Regions from separate parts of the Peribacillus sp. YIM B13477 genome, predicted to be linked through region 1. Evidence: riboswitches for the same ligand, from Rfam matches in the RefSeq annotation. Region 1 holds a riboswitch; each other region holds the start of a gene.
The links. A riboswitch is a leader RNA that binds a small molecule or an ion and turns the genes downstream of it on or off. The one in region 1 is predicted to bind S-adenosylmethionine.
Positions count from the first base shown of each region.

Region 2: linked by a shared signal. The riboswitch ahead of ACFX4H_RS09860 (methionine biosynthesis PLP-dependent protein) and the one ahead of mtnK (S-methyl-5-thioribose kinase) in region 1 are both predicted to bind S-adenosylmethionine.
Region 3: linked by a shared signal. The riboswitch ahead of ACFX4H_RS13360 (methionine ABC transporter ATP-binding protein) and the one ahead of mtnK (S-methyl-5-thioribose kinase) in region 1 are both predicted to bind S-adenosylmethionine.
Region 4: linked by a shared signal. The riboswitch ahead of ACFX4H_RS16955 (Na+/H+ antiporter NhaC family protein) and the one ahead of mtnK (S-methyl-5-thioribose kinase) in region 1 are both predicted to bind S-adenosylmethionine.

Region 1 is NZ_JBHZPD010000001.1:759,409-766,977, reverse strand. Features, by position in the region: gene ACFX4H_RS03850 (pyridoxal phosphate-dependent aminotransferase) at 1-958, opposite strand, end outside; gene ACFX4H_RS03845 (carbon-nitrogen family hydrolase) at 1,058-1,840, shown strand; SAM riboswitch class I at 1,912-2,065, shown strand; gene mtnK (S-methyl-5-thioribose kinase) at 2,144-3,346, shown strand; gene mtnA (S-methyl-5-thioribose-1-phosphate isomerase) at 3,361-4,407, shown strand; gene ACFX4H_RS03830 (LCP family protein) at 4,582-5,469, opposite strand; gene ACFX4H_RS03825 (lmo1851 family serine protease) at 5,584-7,044, opposite strand; gene deoD (purine-nucleoside phosphorylase) at 7,322-7,569, opposite strand, start outside.
Region 2 is NZ_JBHZPD010000002.1:638,180-645,748, forward strand. Features, by position in the region: gene ACFX4H_RS09840 (PucR family transcriptional regulator) at 1-547, shown strand, start outside; gene ACFX4H_RS09845 (ABC transporter ATP-binding protein) at 661-1,806, shown strand; gene ACFX4H_RS09850 (hypothetical protein) at 1,864-2,106, opposite strand; gene fumC (class II fumarate hydratase) at 2,216-3,598, opposite strand; SAM riboswitch class I at 3,925-4,038, shown strand; gene ACFX4H_RS09860 (methionine biosynthesis PLP-dependent protein) at 4,125-5,237, shown strand; gene metC (cystathionine beta-lyase) at 5,234-6,415, shown strand; gene ACFX4H_RS09870 (type B 50S ribosomal protein L31) at 6,503-6,751, opposite strand; gene ACFX4H_RS09875 (ABC transporter ATP-binding protein) at 6,888-7,569, opposite strand, start outside.
Region 3 is NZ_JBHZPD010000003.1:330,158-337,726, forward strand. Features, by position in the region: gene ACFX4H_RS13330 (dienelactone hydrolase family protein) at 1-393, shown strand, start outside; gene ACFX4H_RS13335 (Fur-regulated basic protein FbpA) at 409-603, opposite strand; gene ACFX4H_RS13340 (Fur-regulated basic protein FbpA) at 605-835, opposite strand; gene ACFX4H_RS13345 (M20 family metallopeptidase) at 1,020-2,222, opposite strand; gene ACFX4H_RS13350 (MetQ/NlpA family ABC transporter substrate-binding protein) at 2,256-3,128, opposite strand; gene ACFX4H_RS13355 (methionine ABC transporter permease) at 3,150-3,800, opposite strand; gene ACFX4H_RS13360 (methionine ABC transporter ATP-binding protein) at 3,814-4,836, opposite strand; SAM riboswitch class I at 5,171-5,282, opposite strand; gene ACFX4H_RS13365 (GNAT family N-acetyltransferase) at 5,424-5,897, opposite strand; gene ACFX4H_RS13370 (nuclear transport factor 2 family protein) at 5,965-6,333, opposite strand; gene tnpB (IS200/IS605 family element RNA-guided endonuclease TnpB) at 6,774-7,569, shown strand, end outside.
Region 4 is NZ_JBHZPD010000005.1:216,872-224,440, forward strand. Features, by position in the region: gene ACFX4H_RS16930 (DUF2975 domain-containing protein) at 1-377, opposite strand, end outside; partial or broken gene ACFX4H_RS16935 (transposase) at 592-898, opposite strand; gene ACFX4H_RS16940 (LysR family transcriptional regulator) at 1,137-2,015, opposite strand; gene ACFX4H_RS16945 (chromate transporter) at 2,261-2,890, shown strand; gene ACFX4H_RS16950 (chromate transporter) at 2,939-3,484, shown strand; gene ACFX4H_RS16955 (Na+/H+ antiporter NhaC family protein) at 3,820-5,127, opposite strand; SAM riboswitch class I at 5,317-5,424, opposite strand; gene ACFX4H_RS16960 (SOS response-associated peptidase) at 5,756-6,427, opposite strand; gene ACFX4H_RS16965 (hypothetical protein) at 6,487-6,642, opposite strand; gene hutG (formimidoylglutamase) at 6,966-7,569, opposite strand, start outside.

The DNA of each region.
Region 1 (7,569 bases):
CTTTGACATCCCAGCCGATGGCCCTCAATCCCTCAATGAAAACATTCCTTCGCCCCTCGTACATCTGCACTAACTGCCCTACACAGGTCTGTGAGTCAAGCAAAGCGCTTGCCGCAGCTTCTTGTATCGCCGGGAAGAGACTCACATAAAGATGGTCTTGTAATAGTTCAAGAGCTTCTATTACACTCTTATTGCCCACTGCGAAGCCGACTCTCCACCCTGCCATATTGTATGTTTTCGATAGAGTGTATATTTCAACTCCTACATCCTTCGCTCCCTCCGCCTGGAGAAAGCTTATCGGTTTTTTTCCGTCGAATCCTATCGCCCCATAGGCGAAATCATGGACCACACAAATTGAATGTTCTTTTGCAAAGGAGACGGTTTCATCAAAGAAACTTTCAGTTGCAGAAGCGCCTGTGGGATTATTCGGATAATTCAAGAACATCATTTTGGCTTTATCAAGAACTTCTTTATGTATGTCATCGTATTTCGGAAGAAAATCATTTTCTTCTGTCAAGGGCATCAGTTCGGTCTTTGCCTGGGCTAAAACAACACCGGAAAGATAATCCGGATAGCCGGGATCTGGAACAAGGATCGTATCACCTGGATTCAATAAACACTGCGGAAGTTCGACAAGACCTGCCTTTCCCCCGAAGAGAATTGCCACTTCACTATTCGGATCCAGCTTGACACCGTATTCCCGCTCATAAAAGACGGCAGCAGCATCTTTTAAATATTGATGTCCCCGGAATGGCGAATATTTATGATTAATCGTTTTTTCAGCGGCAGTTTGCAAACTTTTGACGATATGTTCCGGCGTCGGCTGATCAGGGTTTCCCTGGCCTAAATTAATGACATCATGTCCTTGCTCCGTGATTGCATTGACTTTTGCGACCAGTGAAGCAAAAAACTGCTTGGGCAGGTCCTGAAGCAGTCCGGATTTTTCGAATTGCACCATTTATACACCTTCTCTGAAATTTCTTGAAATTCTAGTCACAAATGATATATGTTTATCGTAGTCTTGTAAAGCATTTTTTACATGTGGGGGTTTTAAACGATGAAGTGGAAAATAGCTTGTATTCAAATGGATATAGCTTTCGGGCAACCAGATATCAATTTTCAGGTTGCAGAACAATGGATGGAAAAAGCAGCTCGGTCCCAACCCGATATCGTCATATTACCAGAGCTTTGGACAACCGGATACGACTTGACCAGGCTGAATGAGATTGCTGATCAAGAGGCAGAAAAAACGATTGAATTTCTTAAAACACAGGCACAGAAACACCAGATTCACATCATCGGCGGTTCCATTGCGAAAAAAACAAGCAAGGGAATCTATAACACCATGATCATCATCGATAAACACGGAAAGCTCATTAAAGAATATGATAAGCTTCACTTATTTCAATTAATGGATGAACATCATTTCCTGCAGCCAGGTGAAAAAGATGGTTTATTTACCCTTGATGAAAAAATATGTGCCGGGTTCGTTTGTTATGACATTCGTTTCCCTGAATGGCAGCGAGCCCATACCGTTCAAGGCGCGGAAGTTCTTTTCGTTACGGCTGAATGGCCAAAGCCGAGACTCGATCACTGGAGAGCCTTATTGATAAGCCGTGCCATCGAGAACCAAGCCTATGTTGTAGCCGTTAATCGTACAGGTTCGGATGTCAATAATATATTTGCGGGCCATTCCTTGATTATTGATCCATGGGGCAATATCATAAGTGAAGCCGGAGAAGGAAACGAACTATTGACAGGCACCTTGGACTTCAACAAAGTTACGGAAGCACGTAACAAAATACCTGTATTCGAAGATCGCCGTCCTGACTTTTATTAATTTACCCATTGACAAACTATTTAAAAAGTTGATATTATTTTCCCGAAGATTAAAATTTCAGAAAACATTTACTCTTATCAAGAGCAGGCTGAGGGATAAAGGCCCTATGAAGCCCAGCAACCGACTGTAATACCATTGTGAAATGGGGCGGATCTTCCGCCGGATTATTGAATCCACAGAGCACGGTGCTAATTCCACCAGAATTCATTTTCTGGAAGATAAGAGGTCCGAAGCCAAAACTTCTGCCTCTTTCTATATGAAAGAGGCTTTTTTATTCTTATTTTGAATCTGGAGGGGAAAAGAATGACTCAAAACCATTCAAATTTTAAGAGATTGACAAACGAAACAGCTATAACTCTTGCAAAAAAACTTGGGTTGGTCAATGCGGATGCAAGTTTGAAATGTAATGAAATCGGCGATGGAAACTTAAATTATGTTTTTCAAATTACAAACACGGTCACAAACAAAGGTCTAATAATCAAACAAGCGGTCCCTTATGCCAAGGTACTTGGTGAAAGCTGGCCGCTGACATTGAAAAGGGCAGCCATTGAAGCGAATGCGTTGATTCATTTCAGAAGTTATTGCCCCGAATTCGTACCGCAAGTCTACTATTCGGATGAACAGCTTGCCATCACAGTCATGGAGGATTTATCGCACTTAAAAATCGTTAGAACAGGATTGATCGATGGCGATTCATATCCATTGCTTTCACAGCATATTGGTGAGTATGTTGCGAAGACGGCATTTTATACATCCGATTATCATTTAGAACCCTCTTCGAAAAAGGAAGTGGCCCGACATTTCACGAATCCCGAACTCTGCAAAATCACTGAGGTCTTTATTTTCACGGATCCATTTTTTGAGGAACTCCCTGGAGATTTCGAGGTGGAATTGAAAGATGCCGCCCAAAAAATATGGAATGATCAAGAAGTGATACTTGAGGTCGCCAAGCTGAAGCAAAGCTTTGAAACCGAGCAGGAAGCCTTGCTTCATGGAGATTTACATACTGGAAGTATATTTGCAAGTAAAACTGAAACAAAGGTTATTGACCCGGAATTCGCTTTTTATGGGCCAGTTGGTTTTGACCTTGGTCAATACACCGCCAACCTTCTCTTTCAGGCAATTACACGAAATGGCGCTGGAAAGGAAGAGATTTTCACGCTCCTTCATGAATTTTGGAATGCCTTTGAAGAAACTTACACCAAATTATGGGAGGTCCAAAATAAAAGTCCATTCCGCCATGTGAAGGGTTATCTGCCTTATTTACTGACAAAATTCAAAAAAGATGCATTCGGCTTTGCCGGCTGCGAACTGATTCGGCGAACCATTGGCCTTTCCCATGTAGCCGATTTAAACGTCATTGAAGATAAAGAAAGAAGGATCGCAGCCAAAACGGCAACATTGGAAATCGGTACTTTATTAATTAAAAAACGGGATGAATTGGATGTTCCAGCCGTCATTGAAGCGTTGAAGCAACGGACACTGCCATCTTACTCAACCATTTAAAAGGAGACCTGAACATGACTACAATTGCACCCTTACCATATTCGGTACATTGGGATGATACCCATATTACATTATTAAATCAACAAGCCCTTCCTTCCATAACTGAATTTATTGAACTTCATTCTGTTGATGATGTATATGACAGCATTTTGACATTAAAAGTTCGCGGTGCCCCAGCAATTGGGCTGACGGCAGCATTTGGTGTTGCACTTGGCGCCAAGCAGGAAACAACCGCTGAATTAGGGGAATTCAAGAAAAATGTAACGAGGCATATTGAAAAGCTCGCCTCTTCACGGCCTACTGCAGTCAACCTTTTTTGGGCGTTAAGGAGGATGGAGAACACCTTGCAGGCTGCTCAAAGCATTTCAACTGCCAAGGAAGCACTTATATCGGAGGCTAAAGCCATCTTTGCTGAAGATGAAGAAATGTGCAGGAAAATCGGGGAACATGGTTTATCCCTATTCAATAGAGGAGATTCCATTCTTACTCATTGCAACGCTGGGGGAATCGCCACAGCCCGGTATGGTACTGCCTTGGCTCCCTTCCACCTGGCTAAAGAAAGGGACTTTCCGCTAAAAGTGTACGCATGTGAAACAAGGCCTGTCCTGCAAGGGGCGCGTTTGACGGCTTGGGAATTGATGCAAGCGGGAGTTGACGTCACCTTAATTTCTGATAATATGGCTGCCCATACGATTCACCAGAAAGAAATAAAGGGAATTATAGTCGGGGCCGACAGGATTGCGGCAAATGGAGATACTGCCAATAAAATCGGGACGTTGGGATTGGCCATATTAGCCAAGCACTTTGGTATCCCCTTTTATGTAGCCGCACCATCAAGCACATTCGACCTTTCTATCGAATCCGGCACATCCATCCCGATTGAAGAACGGAATGGAACGGAAATCACCTTCATTCAGGATGTAAGGATCGCTCCGGAAAACGTGAAGACTTTCAATCCAGCCTTCGACGTTACACCGAATCATCTAATTACAAGCATCATTACCGAAAACGGCATCATAACACCGGATTTCTTCAAAAACATTCCGCATTTTGTTAATTGATCCTGGTTCCTTTTATGGTGTTAAAAAACGAGAAGGATTTTTTATCCCTCTCGTTTTTTAAAGGTGATTGAATTAAGATTATTCTTGCGAGGTCTATAATACAATATTTAAATATGAACATCTTCAGTTAATATTAGGATGTCTTCGATAATAAAAGAGAATAGGACATTCTTATTATTTTGAAAAGAACTCCTGAAGTGCCTTCTTATTTTTAGTGTAGTCTATTTCCAAAACGGCACCGGACTGGGGATATATTTCATCTTTAAAGCTTCCTTTCACTGGAACCCTTAAGGTCTCGACCGTGTCCGGTGTATGGAAGACTGCTTTGGGACCCATTTCCATTATTGTTTTCAGTCCAATATCCGTATCCAAGTACGAGAGTCCTTGTTCGATTATACTAGGAAGGGCCGCCATCCCTTCGAAGGATGAGATTTGATTTATAAACGCTGTTTTTAATTGAACCATTACTTCTTGTTGTCGTTCAACCCTTCCAAAATCACTTTCATCGTCATGTCTAAAACGGACATATTTCAATATTTCCTCACCATGTAAAACATTTTTACCGACGCTTGCTTGGATGCTCATATCATCTATGATTTCCTGATCCACATTCACCGCCACCCCCTCAGGGGCAAGTAAATCCACCATCTTCACAAATCCCTTAAAGTCGATTACCGCTACATGGTCGATCTTGACATCGAAGTTTTCCTGTATGGTTTTCTTGAGCAATTCCCTCCCACCATAATAATAAGCAGCATTTATTTTGTTATATCCTGATTTATTCCCGGGGATTTTCACATAACTATCACGCATAATGGAAGCCAGCTTCAGTTTCTCCTGCTCAGGAAAGTATTTTGCAAGGATAATCGCATCTGATCGAGATTTTTGCTCTCCCCTTGTGTCAACACCAATTAACAGAAAGGTTTTATCGTTTTCCTGGTTATCTTCATTGGTTAGTTTTTTTTCCGTACCTTCATTTCCATTTTGTTTGGGTAAAGGGGCATAGGTACAGCCTGCCAGAATCAAGACCAATAGATATATGAACAATACCTTTTCTTTCATTACCTCACCTCATCGGAAAATTACCCCTATTTTCTGCCTAATTTTGGAATATTATGCATGAAACGAAAAAAAAAGCCTGCCAACGATATCCGCTGACAGGCTTTTCGATCAACATCATTTATTGATTTCTTTCTTTAATACTTCTACTGCCTTTTTCACTTGTGTGTCATTCTTAAGGATTTTCTCCTGGATGACCTGCATCAATTTCACGGTAGTATCATCCTTAATGGTGCCGGTTTCTTTAATTTTTTGTTCCCTTTGGAATGCTGTGACCGCATTCTTGGTTGCTTCATCGAAGAATCCATCTATTTTACCTGGATCATGTCCTGCTACCTTCAGCATCTCTTCAGCCGCTTTCACTTCACTCGAAGAATCGGATGCTTTCAATTCCTTATCAGGCGAAATGTACGGAAGGCTCGCATAATCAGGAAGCTTCACAGTAATATCCGGCTTGATCCCTTTTTTATGAATCCAATTGCCTTCAGGAGTCAACCATTTAGCTGCCGTATATTTGAAGTTAGAACCATCTTTAAAGTCTTGGGCAGTCTGCACTGTCCCTTTCCCAAATGACTTGACACCGATCAATGGAATGTCCGCTGATTCACTGACAGCCGCTGCAACGATTTCAGAAGCACTGGCACTTCCGTCATCAATCAACACGACTACCGGGATTTTCAGTTCTCCATCATTCTCCGATTTATAGACTTCTTTATTCCCGCTGCGCTCCTCAACTTGAAGGACCACTTCCCCATTAGGTATGAACAGGCTTGCCATTTCTATTGCTTGATCAAGAAGTCCTCCTGGGTTTCCCCGCAGATCCAATACGAGACCCTTCATGTCCTTCTTCGACATTTCCTCAAGCGCCGTTTTCAGCTCTTGGACTGTATGTTCGGAAAAACTGGTCACTTGAATCTTGGCAACTCCATCATCAAGCATTTCCGCATAAACCGTCTCAATCGGAATTGTGTCCCGTTTAATGGTGAGCTTAATCGGTTCCGACTCACCAGCTCTTGAAATGGATAGATCAACTTTCGTTCCCTTTTCGCCCCTAATTTTCAGGACAGCTTCAGAAGAGCTGAGTCCTTCAACACTTTTACCGTCCACACTTAATATGATATCATTTGGCTTTACCCCTGCCTTTTCTGCTGGGGACCCTTTTATCGGTGAGACGACCATGATTTGTCCATCCTGCTCCTGAATCTCAGCACCGATTCCTTCAAAAGATGAAGAGATGCTCTCATGGAAACTCGATGCTTCCTTTTTATCCATATAAGCGGAATAGGGATCATCCAATGATTTGATCATTCCATTAATTGCGCCGTCAACCAGCTTTTCTTCATCAACCTCTTCATAATAGTCATCTTTTATCTTATCGTATGTAGAATACAGCTTTTCAAATTCCGCATGCTTATCCGGTGCTAATGACTCTACTTTTTCATCTCCAAAGGTCAAGGCTATTGTAGTAATCCCTGCAGTTAGAAATATGACTAAGAAAATCCCCATAATGAACGTAAACTTCTTTATTTTAATGAATTTCCCTGCCTCTTTTGGCTGTTTTTGATTTTCTTCTTCCACTGAAGCCTCACCACTTTCATTCTTCATGACGATATAAACGATTTCATTCCTATTTTATCAGCTTTCATGCCAATCGAAAAATAATAGTTATCAAAAATAACAACTTATAGCCATATGTATTTTTTTAAAACTTCAAATCATGGAGAATGCTCCAAGGACAACAGGCATCTCCTGATATTACAAAAATGCGGATACCTGGAACAAATGAGCCTGTATCCAAACGCCATTATACAGATCACTTATTCCTGGTCACCCGCCTGTCATTTACATACAATTATCAGTCCTGGATTGCTGCTTCCAATGCCACTTCAACCATTTCGTTAAAAGTTGACTGGCGCTCATCCGCCGACGTTTCCTCACCAGTTAAAATGTGATCGGAAATGGTCAATACAGATAAAGCTTGGCGGCCAAATTTAGCAGCAAGCGTGTATAGGGCTGCTGATTCCATTTCTATTGCAAGTATTTGGTATTTTGCCCATTTTTCCAATTCACTATTATCATTATAAAACTGATCGGCCGTAAATA
Region 2 (7,569 bases), on a different contig from region 1:
TTTCGTTCAATCTGACGCAGCTATTATTTGGGAAAATGAAATGGCAGGCGTCTTAATTGAACCGGACAAGGATGAACCATTATCAAATAAAGAACTGATCGCCATTACTTCCACACTTGAAAGTGACTTTTATGTAAAGACCCGTATGTTCACCGGGCGATTTCACCCTGTAGATCAAGACCTTCGCCATCACTGGACTCAAGAGAAAAAGTGTTTTGAAGTGGCACAGGTGCATCTGCCGGATATAAAAGTGACTGATTTGGCAGACATCATCCCATACTCATTAATAAATGATCCATCCTTTAAGAATGCAAATTGGTTTATCAATGAAATTCTTGGCAAGACCAAGCAGGATACTGAGCTTATCAAAACGGTTAAAACGTATATCGAATGTAACTCCAATGCCACATATGCCGCCAAACAGCTTTATATACATCGGAACAGCTTACAATACCGAATCGATAAATTCTCTGAAAAAACTGGTCTCGATATTAGAAACTTCCGTCATGCCCTTACTGCATACTTGATACTTTTACTGAATGATTGATTTCCAATGTAAACACTTTTTTGTGCAATATGCCCATACTTTTTTCAAAACCTATAGCTTAGACTATAGCTAATTGGTACAAGTAATCTAAGAGTTTAAAAGGGGGATTTTTCATGGCAGAGTTAGTGTTGGATCATATATTCAAGATTTATGATAAAAAGGTGACGGCTGTTAAAGACTTCAACCTTCGTGTTGCCGATAAGGAATTCATCGTTTTTGTGGGACCTTCAGGTTGCGGTAAATCAACGACATTAAGGATGATTGCCGGACTGGAAGACATTTCCCAAGGGGATTTATACATAGACGGCAAGCGAGTCAATGATGTCCCCCCTAAAGATCGCGATATTGCGATGGTTTTCCAGAACTATGCCTTATATCCTCATATGTCTGTATTTGACAATATGGCATTCGGATTAAAGCTCAGGAAAACGCCAAAAGCTGAAATCAAGCAAAGAGTCAATGAAGCGGCAAGGATTCTCGGACTTGAAGAGCTGCTAAACAGGAAACCTAAAGCGCTTTCAGGTGGTCAGCGCCAGCGTGTTGCACTTGGCCGCGCAATTGTAAGGGACGCAAAAGTTTTCTTGATGGATGAGCCATTATCCAATCTCGACGCAAAGCTGCGGGTTCAAATGCGTGCGGAAATAGCTAAACTGCATAAACGGCTCGACACCACAACGATATATGTCACACATGACCAAACAGAGGCAATGACCATGGCGACACGTCTTGTTGTAATGAAAGATGGTATCATCCAACAGGTCGGTGCTCCAAAGGATGTTTATGAGAAACCAATAAACGTGTTCGTCGGCGGCTTTATCGGATCTCCTGCCATGAACTTCTTTACCGGGACTTTAAAAGAAGGCACAATCAAAATAGGCGAACAAACGCTTGAAATACCTGAATTTAAGATGAAAATGCTACGTGATCAAGGATATGTCGGAAAAGAAGTAATCCTTGGCATCCGTCCGGAAGATTTCCATAATGAAGGAGCTTATTTCACGGAGTCCCCTAACACTACATTCACGACCCAAATTGATGTAGCCGAACTCATGGGCGCGGAGATCATGCTCTACTCCACATTAGAGGGGCAGGACTTCGTTGCAAGGGTCGATGCCAATAACATTATCCAGGCAGGCGAAAAGATCGAACTTGCCCTCGACATGAATAAAGCGCACTTTTTTGATAAAGGGACCGAACATCGCATTTTGGTTGAAGAAGATGAACTGATGCAGGAAAGCATGAAGTTATCTGCAAATTAAAAATGAAAAGACCCATTCATTATGGGTCTTTTAACGTTTATTCAAATAAAGGGAGATTCATTCCTGGACCAATACCACTTCATCATGTCCGCATTCAGGGCATTTCATGAGATGGGGGCATTGCCCTTTTTGAAGGGATTGAGGGTATCCGTCGTTTTCTTTAAGTATGTCGATATCCATATAAGCACTGTAATCATCAGCATAATCCATGAATTTCCCTTTATCCTCAAGTTCACTGCCGCATTCCGGGCAATCCACATGAATTTTTCTTAGGCCGTTGCAAAGCGGGCATATAGACATTGTTTTTCCTCCTGTTCCCGATACTTATGATTTCAGTATTTGTCGATTCCATTATTTTAACACATGGAATCACCCTCCCTAATGCTAGAGGGAGGGTACTTCCATCCAATTATTTATTAACCATGTTAGCAGGATCGACCCATGCTTTGAATTCATCTTCCGTCAGGAACCCCAGTTTCAACGCCGCTTCTTTTAACGTGGAGTTGTCCTTGAAGGCAGTTTTGGCGATCTTGGCTGCTTTTTCATAACCGATATGCGGGTTCAATGCTGTTACCAGCATAAGGGAACGCTCTACATTTTCTTTGATCTTATCTTCATTTGCAGTGATGCCAACCGCACAATTATCGTTGAAGGAATGAATGCCTTCCGTCAATAATTTGACCGTTTGCAGGAAGTTATAGATGATGACTGGTTTGAATACATTCAATTCAAAGTTACCTTGGCTTGCTGCAAAGCCAATTGTAGCATCGTTACCCACGATTTGTGTCGCAATCATGGTAAGCGCTTCACTTTGGGTCGGATTGACTTTACCTGGCATGATGGAGCTGCCCGGCTCGTTTTCCGGAATGGCTATTTCTCCGATTCCGCTTCTAGGTCCACTTGCCAGCCATCTGACATCGTTTGCAATTTTCATTAAATCCGCCGCCAATGCTTTCAAAGCACCGTGTGCATAGACGATTTCGTTATGGCTAGTCAATGCATGGAACTTATTATCAGATGTGACAAAAGGATATCCTGTATCCGCTGCAATTTGTTTGGCGGAAAGTCCCGGGAATTCTTTCTTTGTATTGATTCCGGTTCCTACAGCCGTTCCGCCTAGAGCAAGGTTCAATAGTTTTTGGCTGCTTTCCTCAATCATCGCCAAATCTTTATCGAGCATCGCTTTCCAACCGGAAATTTCTTGTCCTAATGTTAATGGTGTAGCATCTTGAAGATGTGTCCGGCCGATTTTCACGACATCCCAAAATTCTTTTTCTTTTGTATCGAATGTATCACGAAGTGCTTTGATGGCAGGAACCAATTTTTCAGCGACTTCCATAAAGGCTGCAATATGCATGGCGGTCGGGAAAGTATCATTTGAGCTTTGTGCCTTGTTAACATCATCATTCGGATGAAGGATTTCCGATTCACCATTTTCTTTTAACCATTCATTCCCTTTGTTAGCGACCACTTCATTCACGTTCATATTACTTTGCGTACCGCTTCCCGTTTGCCACACTACAAGCGGGAAATGTTCATCAAGCGTACCTTCAAGGATTTCGCCGCAAATCTTGACGATGGCGTTCTTTTTAACTTCGGAAAGGTCACCAAGATCATAGTTCACCTTTGCAGCAGCTTGTTTAACGTATGCAAATGCACGAACCAATTCAATCGGCATTTTTTCGTTACCGATTTTAAAATTGTTACGGCTTCTCTCAGTTTGTGCTCCCCAATATTTATCAGCAGGAACTTTCACTTCACCCATCGTATCTCGTTCGATTCTGTATTCCATGTATTCTCCTCCTAAGTTTGCACTATTCATTGAAGAATTTTTGCATATGAAATGAATAATGTCGGATTATTCTTTCTCTCCATACATTGTACAAACTTTATTATTTTAAAGCAAAAATATCCCGCTGACCCTTTCCATATTTCTGGAAAATCCTAGGCCGTTCATATTTAGATGAAAATTTGGATATTCTTTTTTGACACATAAAGTGTAGGCACCTCTAGGCTTCAATTGACCTGGCCATGAACACAAACACATCATCACCCCCAAAATGTCCTTGACAGCGTTTTGTATATATAGTAAATTCAAAAGAAATTGAATAATCTAAACTCTTATCGAGAGAGGTAGAGGGAATGGCCCGATGACACCTCAGCAACCTTCATTTGTTTCAAACCAATGAAAAGGTGCTAATTCCACAAGTTTATGAACTTGGAAGATAAGAAGAATGACTCGTCCCTACTTAATCAAAGTCTTCTTCTTAAAGAAGACTTTTTTTTATTTTATTTAACTCAAAGGAGCAGTGAAAACCATGTATAAACCTGAAACATATCTTGCTCAATTAGGAAATCGCAGTGAAACGGCGACAGGAACAGTCAATCCGCCGGTATACTTTTCAACAGCTTTTCGCCACGAAGGAATCGGTCAATCGACGGGATTCGACTACACAAGGACAGGTAACCCTACCCGCCAGCTATTGGAGCGATCCATCGCCGATCTGGAAAAAGGAGACCAAGGCTATGCCTGCAGTTCAGGAATGGCCGCCATCTCCACTATACTCGCCCTTTTTAAATCCGGGGATGCGTGGATTGTCAGTGAAGATCTTTATGGCGGTACATATCGGCTGTTAGAACAAGGTTTTAAAAAATGGGGATTGCAGTGTGACTATGTAAACACTTGTTGTTTGGAGGATATCGAAAAAGCCATCACTCCTCACACGAAAGCCATCTTCATCGAAACTCCCACTAACCCTCTTATGCAGCAAACGGATATTAGCGCCGTTGCCGCATTGGCTAAACGATATAATTTATTGCTAATCGTTGATAACACTTTTTACACGCCTCTTATTCAACAACCCATCTTGCTTGGAGCTGATATTGTGATCCACAGTGCAACCAAGTATCTCGGTGGTCATAATGATGTGCTCGCCGGACTGATCGTTGCTAGCGGCGCTGAATTATGTGATGCACTTGCCTTCCATCATAATGGCACTGGAGCTGTCTTGAGCCCATTTGATTCTTGGCTGTTGATGCGCGGAATGAAAACCCTGGCATTGCGGATGGAGCGTCATGAAAAGAATGCCAAGATACTTGTAGATTACTTATCGGAGCATGATTGTGTTACGGACGTATTGTATCCAGGCCGGGGCGGCATGATTTCTTTCCGCATCATTGATGAAGCGGCGGTCAACCCATTTTTACAATCGCTCTCATTAATTTCCTTTGCAGAAAGCCTGGGAGGAGTTGAAAGCTTCATCACCTATCCTGCCACACAAACACATGCCGATATACCGCTTGAAGTCAGAACGGCAAACGGGGTTTGTAACCGACTGCTCCGCTTCTCCGTTGGCATCGAGGATAGCGACGATTTGATTGGTGACTTGCAGCAAGCATTCGCACATGTAAAAAGGGAGGCACTACGATGACAGATCAAAATTTTAGCTTTGAAACGAAATTACTTCATAATCAACATAAATTCGATCCGGCAACGGGCGGTGTGAGCGTCCCCATCCAGCATGCATCGACTTTCCATCAATCCGATATCGATCAATTCGGCAAATATGACTACAGCAGAAGCGGGAACCCAACCCGCGAGGCACTTGAAGACATCATTGCCGAACTTGAGGAAGGCACTCACGGCTTTGCCTTTTCATCAGGTATGGCTGCCATTTCAACAGCCTTCCTGCTATTGTCTGCCGGGGATCATATCGTCATTTCCGAAGATGTGTATGGCGGAACGTTCAGGATGGTCACAAGCGTATTGAACCGTTTCAATATTGAGCATACCTTCGTTGACATGACAGACCTTGAAAGTGTCAAAGCGGCGGTTCAGCCAAATACCAGGGCCATATACATTGAAACGCCTTCAAATCCTTTACTTAAAGTGACCGATATTCAAGCTGTATGTGATATCGCAAAAAAAGCCGGTGCCTTAAGTTTTGTTGATAATACATTCTTGACGCCCGCATTGCAAAAACCGCTGAATCTGGGCGCTGATGTTGTCCTTCATAGCGCGACGAAGTTTTTATCCGGACATAGTGATGTGGTAGCTGGGCTTGCGGTCGTGAAAGATCCGGAATTGGCGGCAAGACTCGGTTCGCTTCAAAACTCCTTTGGAGCGGTCCTTGGTGTCCAGGATGCCTGGCTCGTAATGAGAGGCTTGAAAACCTTGTCAGTTAGAATGGAACATTCACAAAAAGGGGCAGAAAAGATTGCAGCCTACTTAAAGGAGCAGCCCTTGGTGAAAAAAGTGTATTATCCCGGCCTAGCCGATCATCCACAGCACGCCATCCAGAAAGGCCAGTCACTCGGAGCAGGGGCGGTCCTATCATTTGAATTGGAAAGTGAGGAAATCTTCCGTTCCTTCGTGAACACTGTCGAGCTCCCTGTTTTTGCCGTAAGCCTGGGAGCGGTAGAATCCATATTATCCTACCCGGCCAAAATGTCCCATGCGGCCATGCCTGCTGATGAAAGGGAAAAGCGAGGCATCACGAATAGCTTGCTCCGCCTCTCTGTCGGACTGGAAAATCCGGACGATTTAATCAAGGACTTCGAAGCTGCCCTCGTCAATATTGCCAAAGGGGAAGCAATTGCTGCAAAATGATTAAAGTAGTGGGTGCCTCATATTTTATGGGCACCTTTTTTATTCCATCAATAAGAGAAGACCATCGATTTCCCGATGGCCTAACTCTCATTTCTTCATATTATATTTATCCAGGAAGCGATCCACCCGTCCGCCTTTTTCAGCAAACTTCTGCTTTCCTGTATAATAAGGGTGCGTATCCGAGCTGATTTCCACTTTTAATAAGGGATATGTTTGGCCGTCTTCCCAAACGATTGTTTCATTGGACGTCTTAGTGGAGCCTGTCAAAAATTTATACCCACTGTTGGTATCCATGAATACCACTTGTTGATAATCGGGATGAATTTCTTGTTTCACTATTATCACCTCATCGTCAGTATAGGTATATCTTAAACGTAATGATTACTATTATCAATCATTATGCTTGAAGGTACCAAAAGTCGGTACCTTCATTATAGTTTAATCTAGATGATCCACCCTTATTCCATTGTGTTCAGCCAGCCATGCCTTTATGCGGACCTGCCTGCAGTTCATACATTTGATAGTACTTCCCTTTCAGTTCCATTAATTCCTCATGTGTACCTTGCTCAGCAATCCGCCCTTTTTCCAGTACAAGAATTTGGTCGGCATTTTTTATCGTGGAAAGCCTATGTGCAATGATGAAGGTCGTTCTCCCTTTTTTCAGCACTTCCATACCCTCCTGGATAATTGCCTCGGTTTCGGTGTCGATGCTTGCTGTCGCTTCATCCAAGATCAATATGGCCGGATTGAATGCAAGGGCACGGGCAAAAGAGATTAGCTGACGCTGTCCGGAAGACAGCGTTCCGCCTTTTTCGATCACGGGCTCGTCAAGCCCTAAAGGAAGATGCTTCAGCACTTTGTCCCCCCCGACATCTCTTAATGCTTTTTCAACCATTTCCCTTGTAATGCCTTTATGATTGAGACTGATATTGGAGGCGATGGTGCCAGTAAATAAATAGGGGTCCTGAAGGACGATCCCCATATGCTCCCTAAGCGTCTGATGCGGGATATCCAATATATTTCTGCCATCGATTTTGATCTGTCCTTCACTGCTGTCATAAAAGCGGAATAATAAATTCATTATGGAGCTTTTTCCTGAACCGGTGTGGCCAACTAAAGCAACCGTTTCCCCCTGTTTAGCGGAGAAGGAAATG
Region 3 (7,569 bases), on a different contig from region 1:
GGTTTCACAGGTGCTTTGTATAAGATAAAGGATATATTATCGGATATAAAAGATGAATACCAAAAGATTTTCATTCTTGGATTCAGTGCAGGGGCAACTGTAGCTTGGCTGTGCACTGAGGAAGAGTATGTCGATGGAATTGTTGGTTACTACGGTTCGCGTATTAGGAATTATGCAGAATTGGCGCCACGATGCCCTGCACTGCTATTTTTCCCGCTAGAAGAGCCATCATTTAATGTCGACGAGTTAATTTCAGCTTTAGAAAGTAAGGATGTCGAAGTTCATAAATTCATGGGGGGACACGGATTCAGCGACCCTTACCATTCAAAATATCATGCTGAATCAGCACAAGCAGCCGTTAGCAAAATGATGAAATTTTTTATGGTGAATTAAGGTTCCACATTCACCCTACTGCCGTTTTGTATGGACCCAATGTATAGAACCCGCATCACTATGGGGGTGACAGTCATTTTGAACCTTTTTATATTCTGTTTCCAATTCTTTCAAGGTTAACTTCATAAGCTGTTCCACCGTTTTATTTACAGTATGGATCATAAGTTTATGGATTAATTCCTTCCGCCTTTCTTCCAAGCCCTTCCCCATTTCACCCTCTCCTTCTATTCTCATAGAATATGAAATGTTTCCTTAGACAGGGGGAATGATCGTCGGATTCCTTCTCCTCAATTTTACTTATTTTAATATATTCATTCTCTAAATCGGTTAAGGTCAATTCAAATAGATGGATGTCATTCTTTTTGTAAACTCCCTTGTTAATCAACTTGTTGATCAGGAAGTTCCTTTTTTTCTCAATGGCTTTACGCAATAATATCCCCATGATAAATCCTCCTTTTTAATACGTATTGACTTGCCCATTCACAAAAAACCGGAGACACCTCTTTACATGAAAGAAAAGTCTCCGGTTTTCCGGTCAATTAACCCATAATTCCTATTTAATTACTCGGTATTATTATAATACTAACTACATGCTTCGTAGTCAACTACTTTTTCCCGCATCTTATTTATTTTTGCTTCGCTTCATGAAATGCCGCTTTCACTTGATCCAACAGGTCTTTATCCGAAAGCAATTTATACCCTGTAAGTGCTAGAGCTTTTGCTCCGGTCAGGATGGCTTTGTCTCCAGCAGGAGATTTGGCACAGTCGCGGAATTCATTCGTATGGGCAATCAACTCATCATGTCCAATTTTTATATAAGGATGTGCTGTCGGCACTGCATGGCTTACATTACCTGCATCCGTCGAGCCAAAGCCACTCTCTTTTCGAGGAGCCACCGCTTCCCCTAATTGAGTCAGTTCTTCTTTTAGCAGTTCATCCAGAACTGGATTGATGACAAAATCGAGTACTTCATTTTGGAAACGTTCCACTTTAACCGTGCTTCCAGTGGCAAGTGCTGCACCTTCAGCAACTGCACGTATTTTATTGGATACTTCTTGGCAAAGTTTCCATGTTGTTGCTCTAATGTAAAATCTGGCAGAAGCATTTTCAGGAATGATGTTAGGCGCTTCCCCGCCATTGGTGATGATTCCGTGAATTTTGACCTCGGCCGGGAGCTGCTGACGCAAAGCATTAATGCCATTGAACAGCTGAATCACACCGTCAAGTGCATTCACTCCTTCTTCAGGTGCAGCTGCTGCATGTGCTGACTTCCCGTAAAAATGAAAATCAAGGGGGTCGACAGCCAAAAACGGACTTGTTACACCGGTTTTCCCGGCAGGATGGATAAGGATGGCCGCATCCACCCCATCAAATAGACCGTGCTTCACAAAGCTTCCTTTTGCACTTCCATTCGGCCCGCCCTCTTCAGCCGGTGTTCCGAAAACGATCACCTCTCCGCCCGTTTCCTCCAGCACTTGAGCCAGGGAAATGCCTGCCGCAACGCTCGTTGTCCCGATAATATTATGGCCGCAAGCATGGCCTAAACCCGGCAATGCATCATACTCGGCTAAAAAGGCAATTGTGGGTCCTTTCTTTGAAGAGGTTTTTTTGGCGATGAATCCTGTTTCATGTCCGGCTATATTGCGGGTCACTTCAAATCCTTCATTTTGAAGTATTCCGGTTAATGTATCCGAAGCGAAGAACTCTTGATTCCCAATTTCAGGTTTGGCATGTATGGCTTGACTCGTTTCGATATATAGTTCGGAATGAAGGTCGATATGATCTTCAATGATTTGCTTATGCTGCTTCAGCGCCAATTCTCTCGCCATGCTCTTATCTCCCCTTTTTCTTGAATACATCCATTACTTTTCATTAGCTGGTTTTGTCCAAGCATCCTGGTAATTCACTAATTCATCTACAGAAACATAGGCAGGAATGGTGTTTCCTTTAAACGTTTTTTTAATGAACGCTTCCACTTCTTTCGATTGATAAAGCTCCACTAATTTTTGTAGCTCAGGACGATCGGCATTACCCTTTTTAACCGCAATGATATTAATATATGGTTTTGCGGTTTTACTTTCATGGAATAAAGAATCTTTTAATGTAAGGCCTGCTTCGACGGCAAAATTATTATTGATGGCTGAAGCATCGGCATCATCCAATAGACGCGGTGTATTGCCGGCAGCAACAGGCTGGATTTTCAAGTTTTTCGGATTTTCCTTAATGATTTCCAATGATCCCGATCCATTGAATTCTTCTTTCAATGTAATCAATCCAGCTTCCTGAAGCAGGAGCAGTGCACGGCCAAAGTTTGTTGCTTCATTCGGAACGGCAATCGTAGCGCCATCCGGAAGATCTTCGAGACTTTTATGTTTTTTCGAATAAAGGCCCATAGGTGCAATGACAGTCGACCCGATGGCCTCCAATTTCAGATTTTGATCTTGAACGAACTCATCGAAATAGGCGACCGTTTGGAATGAATTGGCATCAATTTCACCTTCGCTTAACGCAAGGTTCGGTTGGATATAGTCATTGAAAGTGACCAGTTCGATATTAAGCCCTTCCTCTTTCGCTATGTCGACAATGTATTCCCATGTTCTCGTATCCCCGCTGCTGACACCGACTTTCACAGTTTTCACATCGTTCGAACTCCCTGATGCACCCTCATCGTTCCCGCATGCTGCAGCCACGATGGCCAATGCCATTACCATGATCGTTAATAAGATTTTTTTCATTTTTCCTGCCTCCTGTTATTTTTATCTTCTTCTGATTTTTCTTGAAACAAAATTCCCGGTGGATTGCAATAATTGAACGATGATCACGAGCGCCGCTACTGTGACGATCATCGTCATCGTATCGAACCTTTGATAACCGTAAGCCAAGGCTAAATCCCCGACTCCGCCTGCACCGACGGCACCTGCCATCGCCGTAGATCCAACAAGCCCGATTGTCGCTGTTGTAAATGTAAGGATCAACGAGCTAAGTCCTTCAGGAATCAAAAAGCGGTAAATGATTTGCCATGTCGTCGCCCCCATCGCCTGAGCCGCCTCGATAATCCCTTTGTCCACTTCCAACAGAGAGTTTTCCACAAGCCGGGCAATATAAGGAGCCGCGTAAAAGATTAGCGGAACAATGGCCGCATTCATTCCGATCGCACTTCCGACAATCATTCTGGTAAGCGGAATAACTGCTACAAGCAAGATGATGAAAGGAACGGACCGCAATATATTGATGATCGGGTTCAATACATTAAAAATCCATTTATTCTCCAGGATGTGACCCTTTCTTGTAATGACAAGCAGGATACCGAGCGGAAGCCCGATCAATCCGGAAAACACCAATGAGATGGCTACCATATAAAGTGTGTCACCGAAAGCTGTCAACAGCTGCTCTGCCGTTATTTCCATTCCCCAAAGCGTATTACCCATTTATCTGCACCTCCTGGACGAGAATCCCCTCATCTTTAATATATTGATAAGCCTTATCCACCTCATTTTTGCTCCCCGTCACTTCGATGATCAAATTCCCGAAAGGCGTTTCCTGGATTTCAGAAATATTGGCTGATAAGACACTTAAATGAACATCATACTTCTTCGAGATGGTTGAAAGTAAAGGAGTACCCGAAGTAGTTCCAATAAAATTAATTTTCCAAATAATCGGGATATGGGACCCTATGCTTTTTAAGAAACTTTGTGGAATTTCGTCATGTATGACCGTTCTCACGAAGTTTTTTGCAATATCCGTTTGCGGCTTGGCAAAAACTTCGAAAACCGAACCTTGTTCAACGACGCAGCCGCCCTCCATGACCGCTACCTTATTGCAAATTTCCCGAATGACAGACATCTCATGAGTGATTAGCAGAATGGTAATATTGTATTCTTCATTAATTTTTTTTAAGAGCTGCAGAACTGCACTCGTTGTTTGTGGATCCAATGCCGAAGTAGCTTCATCACACAATAAGATCGATGGATTTGTAGCCAATGCCCTCGCAATGCCGATCCGCTGCTTTTGCCCGCCGGATAATTGATCCGGATAACTCTTTGCTTTGCTCGATAAGCCAACGAACTCCAACAGCTCGCCTACCCGGTTTTTGATTTCTTTAGCCGGAGTTCCCGATAAAACCAGCGGCATGGCAATATTATCAAAAACAGTCTTTGAGTTTAGCAAGTTGAAATGCTGAAAGATCATCCCGATTTTTTTCTTTTCTGCCCGTAATTCCTTCGGGCTTAATTTGGTCAAATCCTTGCCCCCAACAACCACCGAACCATCTGAAGGATGTTCAAGCAAATTGACCAATCTGATCAACGTACTCTTTCCGGCCCCGCTATAACCGACTACCCCGAATATATCCCCCTTTTCCACTGTCAAATCAATGCCCTTCAAAGCCTCGACAGTCTGTTTCTTTGTTTGATAAATCTTTTTAACACCTTGAAACTCAATCATCCAATCTCCCCCCATGCTGTTTATTTATACGAATTCCTTATCCAGAGAGAAGAGCTTTGCAACGCTTCATAATGATAGGGTTAAAATTCAGGAGTGAAACTGCAAAATTCACGAGTAATTACGTGAAACTCACGAGTAAGTCTGCGAAATTCACGAGTAAATCCACCAAACTCACGATTATTGCGCGAAACTCACGAGTAATTGCACCCATTCTCAAAATAACCATATACATTTTGAATAAACAAAAGAGGCCTCTTCCGTCATCAGACAGAAGAGGCCTCTTTTAGACATAAAAAAGAGTAAACTCTTAAATTAATTATCTAAGAAAAGCTCCTTCTTATCTTTCAAACTTTCGTCCGTTGGAATTAGCACAGTATTTTTACAAAAGTAAAAACCCGCTGCCGAGGTATCATAGGGCCAAGTCCCTCCACATCTCTTGATAAGAATTAACGTTGTATTTAATTATGTCCTTCACTATATATTCTATTTTCTCTAAAGTCAACCATATTTTTTATCGCTATAAATAGTTTCATAATATAGTGAATTGATACTTTTTTATTATATCAATATATTTTATTTTCCTACTTTTATAATGATTTACCCATTCTCCATACAGGGTATTTTTCATTTTCTTCCCTTATCTTCACCATGCCTGAATTCGTATATAAAGAAATCGCCCTTTGATTATCCGGAGAAACCCTTAAGTGATATTCGGATACATTAAATTGCCTGAAAAAGTTTTCTGCGTAGCGAACCAATTCCTTGCCAAGGCCTTTACTGCGGTATTCGGGAATAAGGTAAAATAGATTCACATAGCCAATTTCAGTTCCTTCGTACTCCCGAATTTGAAGTTCCATTTGTCCAATCGGTTCTTGGTCCTTTTCAATGATCACCTGTCCATCAGGAAATTTGCGGACCCTTTCTTCCATTCGTTGCAGATATGCATGTTCATCTCCAAAACCAGCATCAGTTCCAAAACTTACAATAAAGGAATCTTTCCGGAATTTAATGATAGTATCTTTATCTTTGTCCGTATCAATGGTACGAAAGATCAACTTCATCCACCCCTATCATTTTAGTGAAATAGTTTTCAAGCAGGGAAAACTTTCTTTTTCATAAATAAAAGGCTTAAAGGGGCCCTTTTGTTTTTGTGCCTTGATGAAAAAACATCTGCCATCTTCCATTCGCACATTTCCAGATTGAACTTCTTAAGGTATGTTCCAGCTTATCTTCATCAAAAATCCGGTATGTAGTTAACACGGTATCATCAGACAATGGATGCATCTCAAATTGACTTAGGGTCATGTTCACCGCTCCGGCACCCTCTTGCCCCATAAAATCGCTTTTTGTCCATATGTTACCCGAACTGCCGAACTCAAAGAAATCATCTTTCAATAATGATGAAAGCACTTCTGGAGATGTACGAACTTCAGATTTTAACAATTTCTCCTCCAGCTGATACAAATGCTCTTTTAATAATGAAGATTCCCTGTCCATTCATCTTGCCCTCCTTTTTCAACCATTTCCCTCGAAACAACGAAATTGGAAAAATCGTGAATAATTAATACGTAGATTTTCAGTAATTCATGAACCATGCGATTTAAGTTTTTTATCCAGCTGCTTGCCGATTAGCAGTTGGCTCATATGCGGTCAGCGGCATTTTTTCGTTTTTAACCGTTTTTGCCGTCCCTATTTTCTTATTAATATTTTTAACTTGCTTACTTTGTTTATATATTTCAAAGAAACTGGACTCACGACGGATTTCTAAGTGCTAAGAACAATTTTATCATTTCCCGCCAGAAGACTCCCTCTTCAAGCGTGTGAAGGGCGAGAGCCCAACGGTAAGGGGGAGATGAATGGCGGTTGGCCTAAACCAAAGTATCCTTTTGACAAACGTACGTTCTCTGGTTGATAATAACAATAAGGGGGTGAAACCAATGGTCGTAAACAAAGCTTATAAATTTCGAATCTATCCAACGAAAGAACAATTAGTTCTCATCAATAAAACATTTGGCTGCTCTCGTTTTGTCTATAACTTCTTTTTAGGCAAACAAAATGAGAAAGATGCTTACTGGTATATCTGTGAAGAAATGAAGCAGAACGGCCAATTACCTTTTAATAAATGGAAAGGATCTTTTGTGAATAAATACGCAACAATCAAAGAACTTCCAGCTTTAAAGAAAGAATATTCTTTCCTGAAAGAAGTAGACAGTATTGCCTTACAGAAATCGGTGGAAAATTTAGCAGATTCCTATAGTCGATATTATAAAAAGCAAAACAAGTCTCCACGCTTCAAATCAAAAAAGAATCCGGTCCAGTCCTACACGACTAAACATACGAATGGAAATATCGGAATGATTGGAAACCAAATCAAATTGCCCAAACTCGGTTTAGTTCGTTTTGCTAAAAGCCGCGAAGTCGAAGGGCGAATCATCAATGCCACAATCAGGCGGAACCCTTCAGGTAAATACTTCATTTCCGTTTTAGCCGAAACCGATGTACAAGTACATCCTAAAACGAATCGTTCGTGCGGTGTAGATGTTGGTTTGAAGAACTTTGCAATTCTTTCAGATGGTACGGTCTATCAAAACCCAAAATTCTTCCGGACGGTCGAAAAAAAATTGGCCAAAGCACAACGGATTCTTTCAAGGCGACAAGAAATAGCTTTGAATCGAAATAACCCATTGTCTGAAGCTAAAAACTATCAAAAACAAAAACGAAAAGTGGCCATCC
Region 4 (7,569 bases), on a different contig from region 1:
GTAGGACCCGCTGCATCATCACTACCTGTGACTTTAGCAAGCACCCTTAAGCTTACTATTCCTAAGAAAATGAGGAAAATGACTGTAAAAGCACTTTTCTTTATAATCTTCAAAGATTTAAGGGATAATTCAGAGAAAGCATTGTTCTTTTCGATGTAGGTTAATAGTTTATATGCTTGATACAACGCAACAGAAAACGCAATACAGAATCCGTATGCACATACTAAAAAGGGGATTAGGAAGTAAGCCGTATCTGGATGTACCCTTGCATCTCTAACGGCTATCTCAGGCAACCAGATACACAAAGCAAGCACTGCAATTCCAGCCAGAAAAATAATTACCTTTAAGAAAGTGGTTGAACCTCGTTTAACATGCATTTAAAACACCTCACCTATTTAATGACAACTTGATTTTAGCATATTATTTATCGTATAACAGTAAATTTATATTGTTTTTATTTATATTATTATTGTTATTGAAATATCTTTTTAATTTTAACAAAAATAAAAAGCACTTCTCATTACAAAGAAATGCTCTTACTTTAAAATGTTAAATTTACAACTTGTTCAACAAAACTGCCCGTTTAGATTTATGTGGTCTTCTGGTGCACTGAAGAGGCGTGTTTGTGAGATCGTTGAAGGTTTGATGGCAGGCTTTACAGCGGTAACGCTGCTGTTTCACCTTTCCAGCACATGTTTTAATAACGTATTTACCAAATCGCACAACAAAATGGCTATCGCAATGTGGACAGACAAGAATAGCTTTATGCTTTTGTACCTGGATTTCATCAATTGCACGAATAGGAGCCGACATCGGTTTCGTTCGAGACTGCAAGCAATATACAAGTTGCTGTTTCATTTAATGCATTGGCGAGCTTCTTTATTTCCTTTAACTCCACGCTATACCATCTCCGAACCATCATTATATCTTTTATTATGCCCATTAATCCCTTTGTTTGTCTAACCGAAGACTGAACAACAAAAGACAAAATGCCCCTCCCGATAGAGAAGAGCTTTTATAATCAATGCAGTATATTCAATTTACCATGACTTTTGCTTGCTGCCGGGGCTACGCCGTTAACCACGAAACTGAAAACGCTGCCAATTGTAAGTGTGAACAAAGGCAGCGTCCCATCCTTATTGAAGAAAATCAACAAATTTAGACACTCCTATTTTATTAAAACGCTTGTTTTTCCTGACTAGCCATAAATTTCTTGCCATATTTATTCTGTATATATCCACTTCCCGCAAAAAGCCTTGCTCCAATTCTCTGGCCACTGTCAACCTTGGCAAAATGCTGATTCCAAGTCCAGCTTCAACCGCACTTTTTATCGCTTGTGTACTGCCAATCTCCATGTAGCTTTCAATTTTTTCTAAAATCCCATGCTCCCTTAGCATATTTTCTACGATAAGCCGTGTTCCGGAAATGGATTCACGCCAAATCATCCTTTCATTTCCCAATTCCTCTAGCTGTATTTCTTTTCTGTCTTTCCATGGGTGGTCGGATGGACATACCAATATCAATTCGTCTTCAGCGAACTTGTCTACAATAAAATCGGTGTTTTCTACAAGTCCTTCCACCAAGGCCAAATCAATGACATCGTTTGAAAGATCCTCCAAAACCCGGGGCGTATTTTTTATCGTCAATGTCACTTTTATTTCTGGCTGTTGTTTTTTGAATCTCCCAAGCAAGCTAGGCAACAAATACTCGCCGATAGTCAAGGAAGCCCCTACTATGAGATTTGCATTGTATTTCCCCGTCGATTGCTGAATCACTTCTTTTGAATGGTTGAAGTCATTTACTATGGCTTTAGCAAAAGGGTATAACAGCTTTCCTGCTTCTGTAACTCTCAGCCTTCCTTCCTCACGGTCGAATAACAAAGTATTATAATAATTTTCCAGTTGATGGATCTGCCGTGTTACAGCGGGCTGAGATAAGAAACTTAACCTCGCTGCCTGGCTTATACTTCCTTCATCCACCACTAAACAAAACATTTTCAGATTTTCCAATTTCAAGGAAACGACCTCCATGTTTTTAGATAGTTTATTAAAATGATAGCATCTTTATGTAAATGGTGAAATGAAAATAGGGAAATAGATTCTAAGGCTATTCAATTATTGGCGGCATTCTTTATAAAACGGATGAATCTTCTGGGTATAACGTTTTGTTATACCCGATGATTTTGTTGCAATTTACCCAGCCCTTTTTCTTTGATATGTTAATGATAAGAATTAAACAAAGCATGCAAAGGAAGTGACCGATGTCAATGAAAGGACAATGGAAAACTCTATTCCAATTATTTTGGACCTTTTTTAAAATAGCACCTGTCACATTCGGAGGCGGGTTTGCGATGATCCCTTTAATCGAAAATGAAGTGGTGGAAAAGAGAAAGTGGATGAAAAGCGAAGAAGTTACGGATGTTTTTGCTTTATCTCAGTCCGTACCGGGAGCTGTCGCCATTAACTCCGCCACCTTTATCGGCCATCGAATTGCCGGAATGAAGGGGGCAATGGCAGCCATGATCGGTGTTTCATTACCTACCTTTTTAATTGTTCTGCTCCTGGGCATTGTGTATTTTTTCATTCAGGATAATCCGAAGATAGAATCTGCTTTCATATCGATCAGAGCTTCCATAGTAGCCATCATCGCCTATGCGGCTATCAAGATAGGAAAAACGGCAGTTGTAGACAAATCAACTTTCTGTATTTTAATAGCAGGAATTCCCGTCCTCTTATTTCTTCACCCTGTGATGGTTATAATAGCAGGAGCTCTAGCGGGTATTGTGACCATCTCCATTAAGAGAAAATTAGGTTACGATGTCAAGATGGACAAAAAAGATAGGAAAACAGAAGAAAATGATTTCGAACCTTTCATGGGTGCTGGCATATAGGTAAATCAAAAAAGGATCTAACTAATTTTTAAGAAAGCATGTGATGGAATGATGGAATTGTGGGAGTTGTTTAGCACCTTCTTTATTATCGGCTTTGTATCTTTCGGAGGCGGATACGCCATGATTCCCGTAATAGAATCGGAAGTCTCACAGCATGGATGGATGACAACGCAGGAATTCACCGATATAATCGCCATTTCCGGGATGTCCCCAGGACCTGTCACCGCCAATAGTGCCATTCTCGTTGGCTATTCGACTGCTGGGTTAGCAGGAGCCATATCATCTGCTCTAGGAATCTTGCTTCCTGCCATTATATTCGTAACCGTTATAGCCACATTTTTCAGCAAATTGAATCATTATCCAGTTGTTCAATCCATGTTTTATGGATTAAGACCGATTGTCACTAGTTTGATCATCTTTGCAGCGATCAGTTTAGCACTTTCCAATCATATGATAGCCGTGAACTTTTCATGGCATACGATAAGCTTACTACTCGTTTTTGGTTTATCGTTATTTGCCTTAATGAAATTACGCTGGCATCCAGCCTATGTAATTATTCTTTCTGGTTTAGTTGGTGTTGTCCTCTATTCATGACAGGTGTCGCACACAAAACCATCATTAATTTGGACAGGAATTAAGCAGAAAAATTGAAGAATGATTGATACTGTATAAGTGCGAGAAAGCTATATTAAGTTTATGTATTTACCAACAAAAAACACCCTGAATCCAATGATTCAGGGTGTTCAGACTGTAGACAAACTCAATGAAATTTAAGGGGTTTGTACAATTTGAACATTGATTTCCCCTCCAGGCACTCGCTTTCCGCGGGCGGTCCGCCCTCGGCGCGTTTACGCCTGCGGGGTCTCCCCTGGACTCGCTTTTCCCGCAGGAGTCTCGTACACCCGCTCCAATCAACTTTGTTTTAACTTTTAGTTCTTCGATCCATCATTTCCCGGCTGAAACCGTGGAAAACCAATCAGGATGGCAATGACGCCACAAAGTCCAATCAGGATTGGGTAATATGAATACGGCAAGATGCTTAACGGAGAAATCTTTGCTACCCCTGCTGCAACAAGCAGTTGTGCTCCATATGGGATCAACCCTTGGATACAACATGCAAAAATGTCAAGGACGCTCGCCGATTTCCGCGGATCAATCCCATACTTTTCAGCAATATTTTTGGCAAGTGGCCCGGCAATGATAATCGAAATCGTGTTATTTGCCGTTGAAAGGTTCGTTAAACCAACAAGCCCCGCAATGCTGAATTCCGCCCCTTTTTTCGATTTGCTATTTCGTGTCACTAGGTGGAGTAGATAATCGATGCCACCATTATGTTTGATTACGGCTACCATACCTGCAATTAAAATGGCAAGGAAGGAGATTTCATACATTCCTGCCATTCCTTCTCCGACTTTTTGAATGACACCCAACGGTTGATAACTACCATCAGTCAAGCCGATGATTCCGGCAAATACGATTCCGATGGAAAGGACCAAGAACACATTGACTCCTGCCAATGCAGTGACCAATACGCAAAGATACGGAAGAATCTTCACCCAATCATAAGACTGTTGGGAAATGTCAGCTTGTTCACCCATCGTTAAAATTCCTAGGATGGCACAAGTGATGATGGCTGCAGGTAAAACGATGAAAAAATTCACTTTAAACTTATCCTTCATTTTCGTTCCCTGAGTTCGGACTGCAGCAATTGTCGTATCTGAAATGAATGAAAGGTTATCCCCAAACATCGCACCACCAATAACGGCCGCCATTGAAAGGGCAAGCGAAATATCTGTTTGCTCACTAATCCCTACCCCGATAGGTGCCAGGGCAACAATCGTTCCCATGCTTGTCCCCATGGATAGTGAAATGAAACAAGCGATGATGAAAATTCCTATCATTAATAGATTTTGCGGGAAAAGCGCCAAGGCAAGATTCACAGTTGATTCAACCGCCCCCATGCCATTCGCAACTTTCGAAAAAGCGCCGGCCAAAAGGAAGATGATAACCATTAACATGATATTAGCGTCACCGGCACCTTTACAGAAGATATCAACTTTTTGATTGAATGTCTCTTTCCGATTCATCGCCAATGCAGCTGCCGATGCAATTGAAATCGCTACAATCACCGGAAATGAATAAAAATCTTTAGTGATGATTCCGGACCCAATAAATAAAATTAAAAATACGACAAATGGGATCAATGCCCATGGATTCCCTTTATTGTTTGCACTCATGATGTACACCTCTTTTTATTTTTCCCGCGACATGTGTCACAGCTCTTATTCTATTAACAGTTTTCGCAAATAACCCCAATTTGAACCTACCTGATTTTCCAGTCATGGAGCTGTAGCAAAAAACTGGCATAAAAAAGACCCCTTCTTTTTAACAACAAGAAGAGGTCTTTTAATTTATAAAAAACACCCTCCTTATCTTTCAGGCGAAAATCAGCCTGCTGGATTTGGCACAGCACTCCATTTAAGTCCGCTGCCGAGACATCTTCGGGCCAGTCCCTCCGTCTCTCTTGATAAGAAGATTACATTATATAATTATTTTAAAATTACGATGCCTTCCAGAAAAGTGCCACGCTGAAAACTTGCCTGAGTTCGTGACATCAAAAGTCGTTTTGAAAAGCAAATATAACAGTACAGCATTTTGTCTATTTTCGCAAGGGTTAATTTTAAAGTGTTTCACATGCACTCCTTACTGTTTATAAAGAGAACTAAGTTGATTGGAGCGGGTGTGCGAGACTTCTGCGGGAAAAGCGAGTTCCTGGAGACAACGTTCAAATTGTACAAACCAAAAAAAAATGCAGACAAACTCGATTTTCATCGAGTTGTCTACATTCTGAGAGGTCTAATTACCTCAGCAAATTTGTTGGATTAGGTTAGGTGAATTATTTTTAGTCGAGTTCACATCTGTCGATACTTCAAATGCTTCCATCTGTTCCGAATCGAATGACTTTAAATACTGTTGCAAATATGCAGTATCATTAATGGAAGGATTTAACCAATCTTTTTCATCTTCTGATTTTAGGATGACAGGCATGCGATCATGAATGCTGGTCATTAGCTCATTAGGCACAGTTGTTATAACGGAGCACGAATAGATGCTGATGCCTTCAGGAGATTTCCAGGATTCCCAGAGACCGGCCATTCCAAATGGAGCATGATTCTTCAGTTTTATACGCATCGGTATTTTTCTTTCTGGTGTCTTCTTCCATTCATAAAAAGAGTCAGCGATTATCAAGCATCTCTTCTTCTTATACGCATTCCTGAAGCTTGCTTTCTCAGCAATGGTTTCCGCTCTGGCATTGATCATTTTGTAGCCCGCTTTTTCGTCTTTTGCCCAGAAAGGAATGAGTCCCCACCGAAGATATCCAAGCCGATTCCTTACCCCGTCATTAATGACGGCGAGCACGGATTGGGAGGGAGCAATATTGTAGCTGAATTGGTATTCCTCATCAAATGACCCTTGAATATTAAACCGTTCTTTTATTTCTTCTATGTCAGTGAAAAGAGTGAAACGTCCACACATAATATCGCCACCGTATTAAGATTTATTACAGTGTATCAAATGGAATGGGCAGGCACAAATCAGCGTTCTAAAATCCTGATATCAGTAAATGGTTGATTAAATAATTCGCTGGAAATCAAAAGAGTGCCAAGGACTTCTCTTTCATCTTCAGCTTTAATGATTTCCGACAAAATTAAGGTACTGCCATTCCTGACCGTTACTTTATATTCATTCATGGAATCCCTCCTCAAAAGGCTAGATGGTTGTTATTATAAACCAAAAACCCACAAGTATCAGTATTGAACTTAGCAGAGGCATGGAAAATCCACATGCCTTTATACTTTAAATGGTTAGTTGAACGAAGCAATGCCAAGGACCATGAATCCTTGTGAAGGAGGCGCAAAAAACTGTCCATGAATGATTCATGGACAGTCTGGGCGCTTTAAAGGTTTTTCGCTTCAATACTCAAGATAACATTAAGGAAAGCCCCAACAGTCGATACGAAAAGAAACGCTCTTTCTGAAAAGATCGAATTGGAGTTGCCGCCATCCCATGTCCATTATTTAAAATGAAGCAAAACCTCATTTATTAAATGCCCCGCCAATGTAACGGTCTTATTATTTTCGTCCAATGAAGGGTTCACTTCGGAGATATCAAATGAGAGGATCTTTTCATTCGATACGATATGCCTAATAATGGCACGGACCAATTTTGGATCCAGTCCAAACGGCGATGGTGCACTTACCCCAGGTGCGTAGGCTGAATCAATAACATCCGTACATAATGTAAGCATGATATAGTCATTTTCCTTAGCGAATTCATTTATCCTCCGCTTCGTTTCATCCATTTCGTATAATGACAAATCTTCTTCCAATATGTAGTCGACCTTACTCCTCTCTGCAGTTTCAAAAAGTGCCTTCGTATTCCCCTGCTTCTGAATTCCGACACATAAATAGCCACAACTTTGATCTTCGTCCAAAATCTGCTTAAACATCGTGCCAGATGAAGTTTCTTTTTCATAAGGTCTCATATCAAAGTGAGCGTCAATATTAATAATCCCTAGTCTAGCTTTTGGTCCAATGGATTTCCTAATCCCAAGATAATGGCCATACAGGGTTTCGTGACCTCCCCCAAGTATGATAGGAATCGCTTTACTCTCCAAA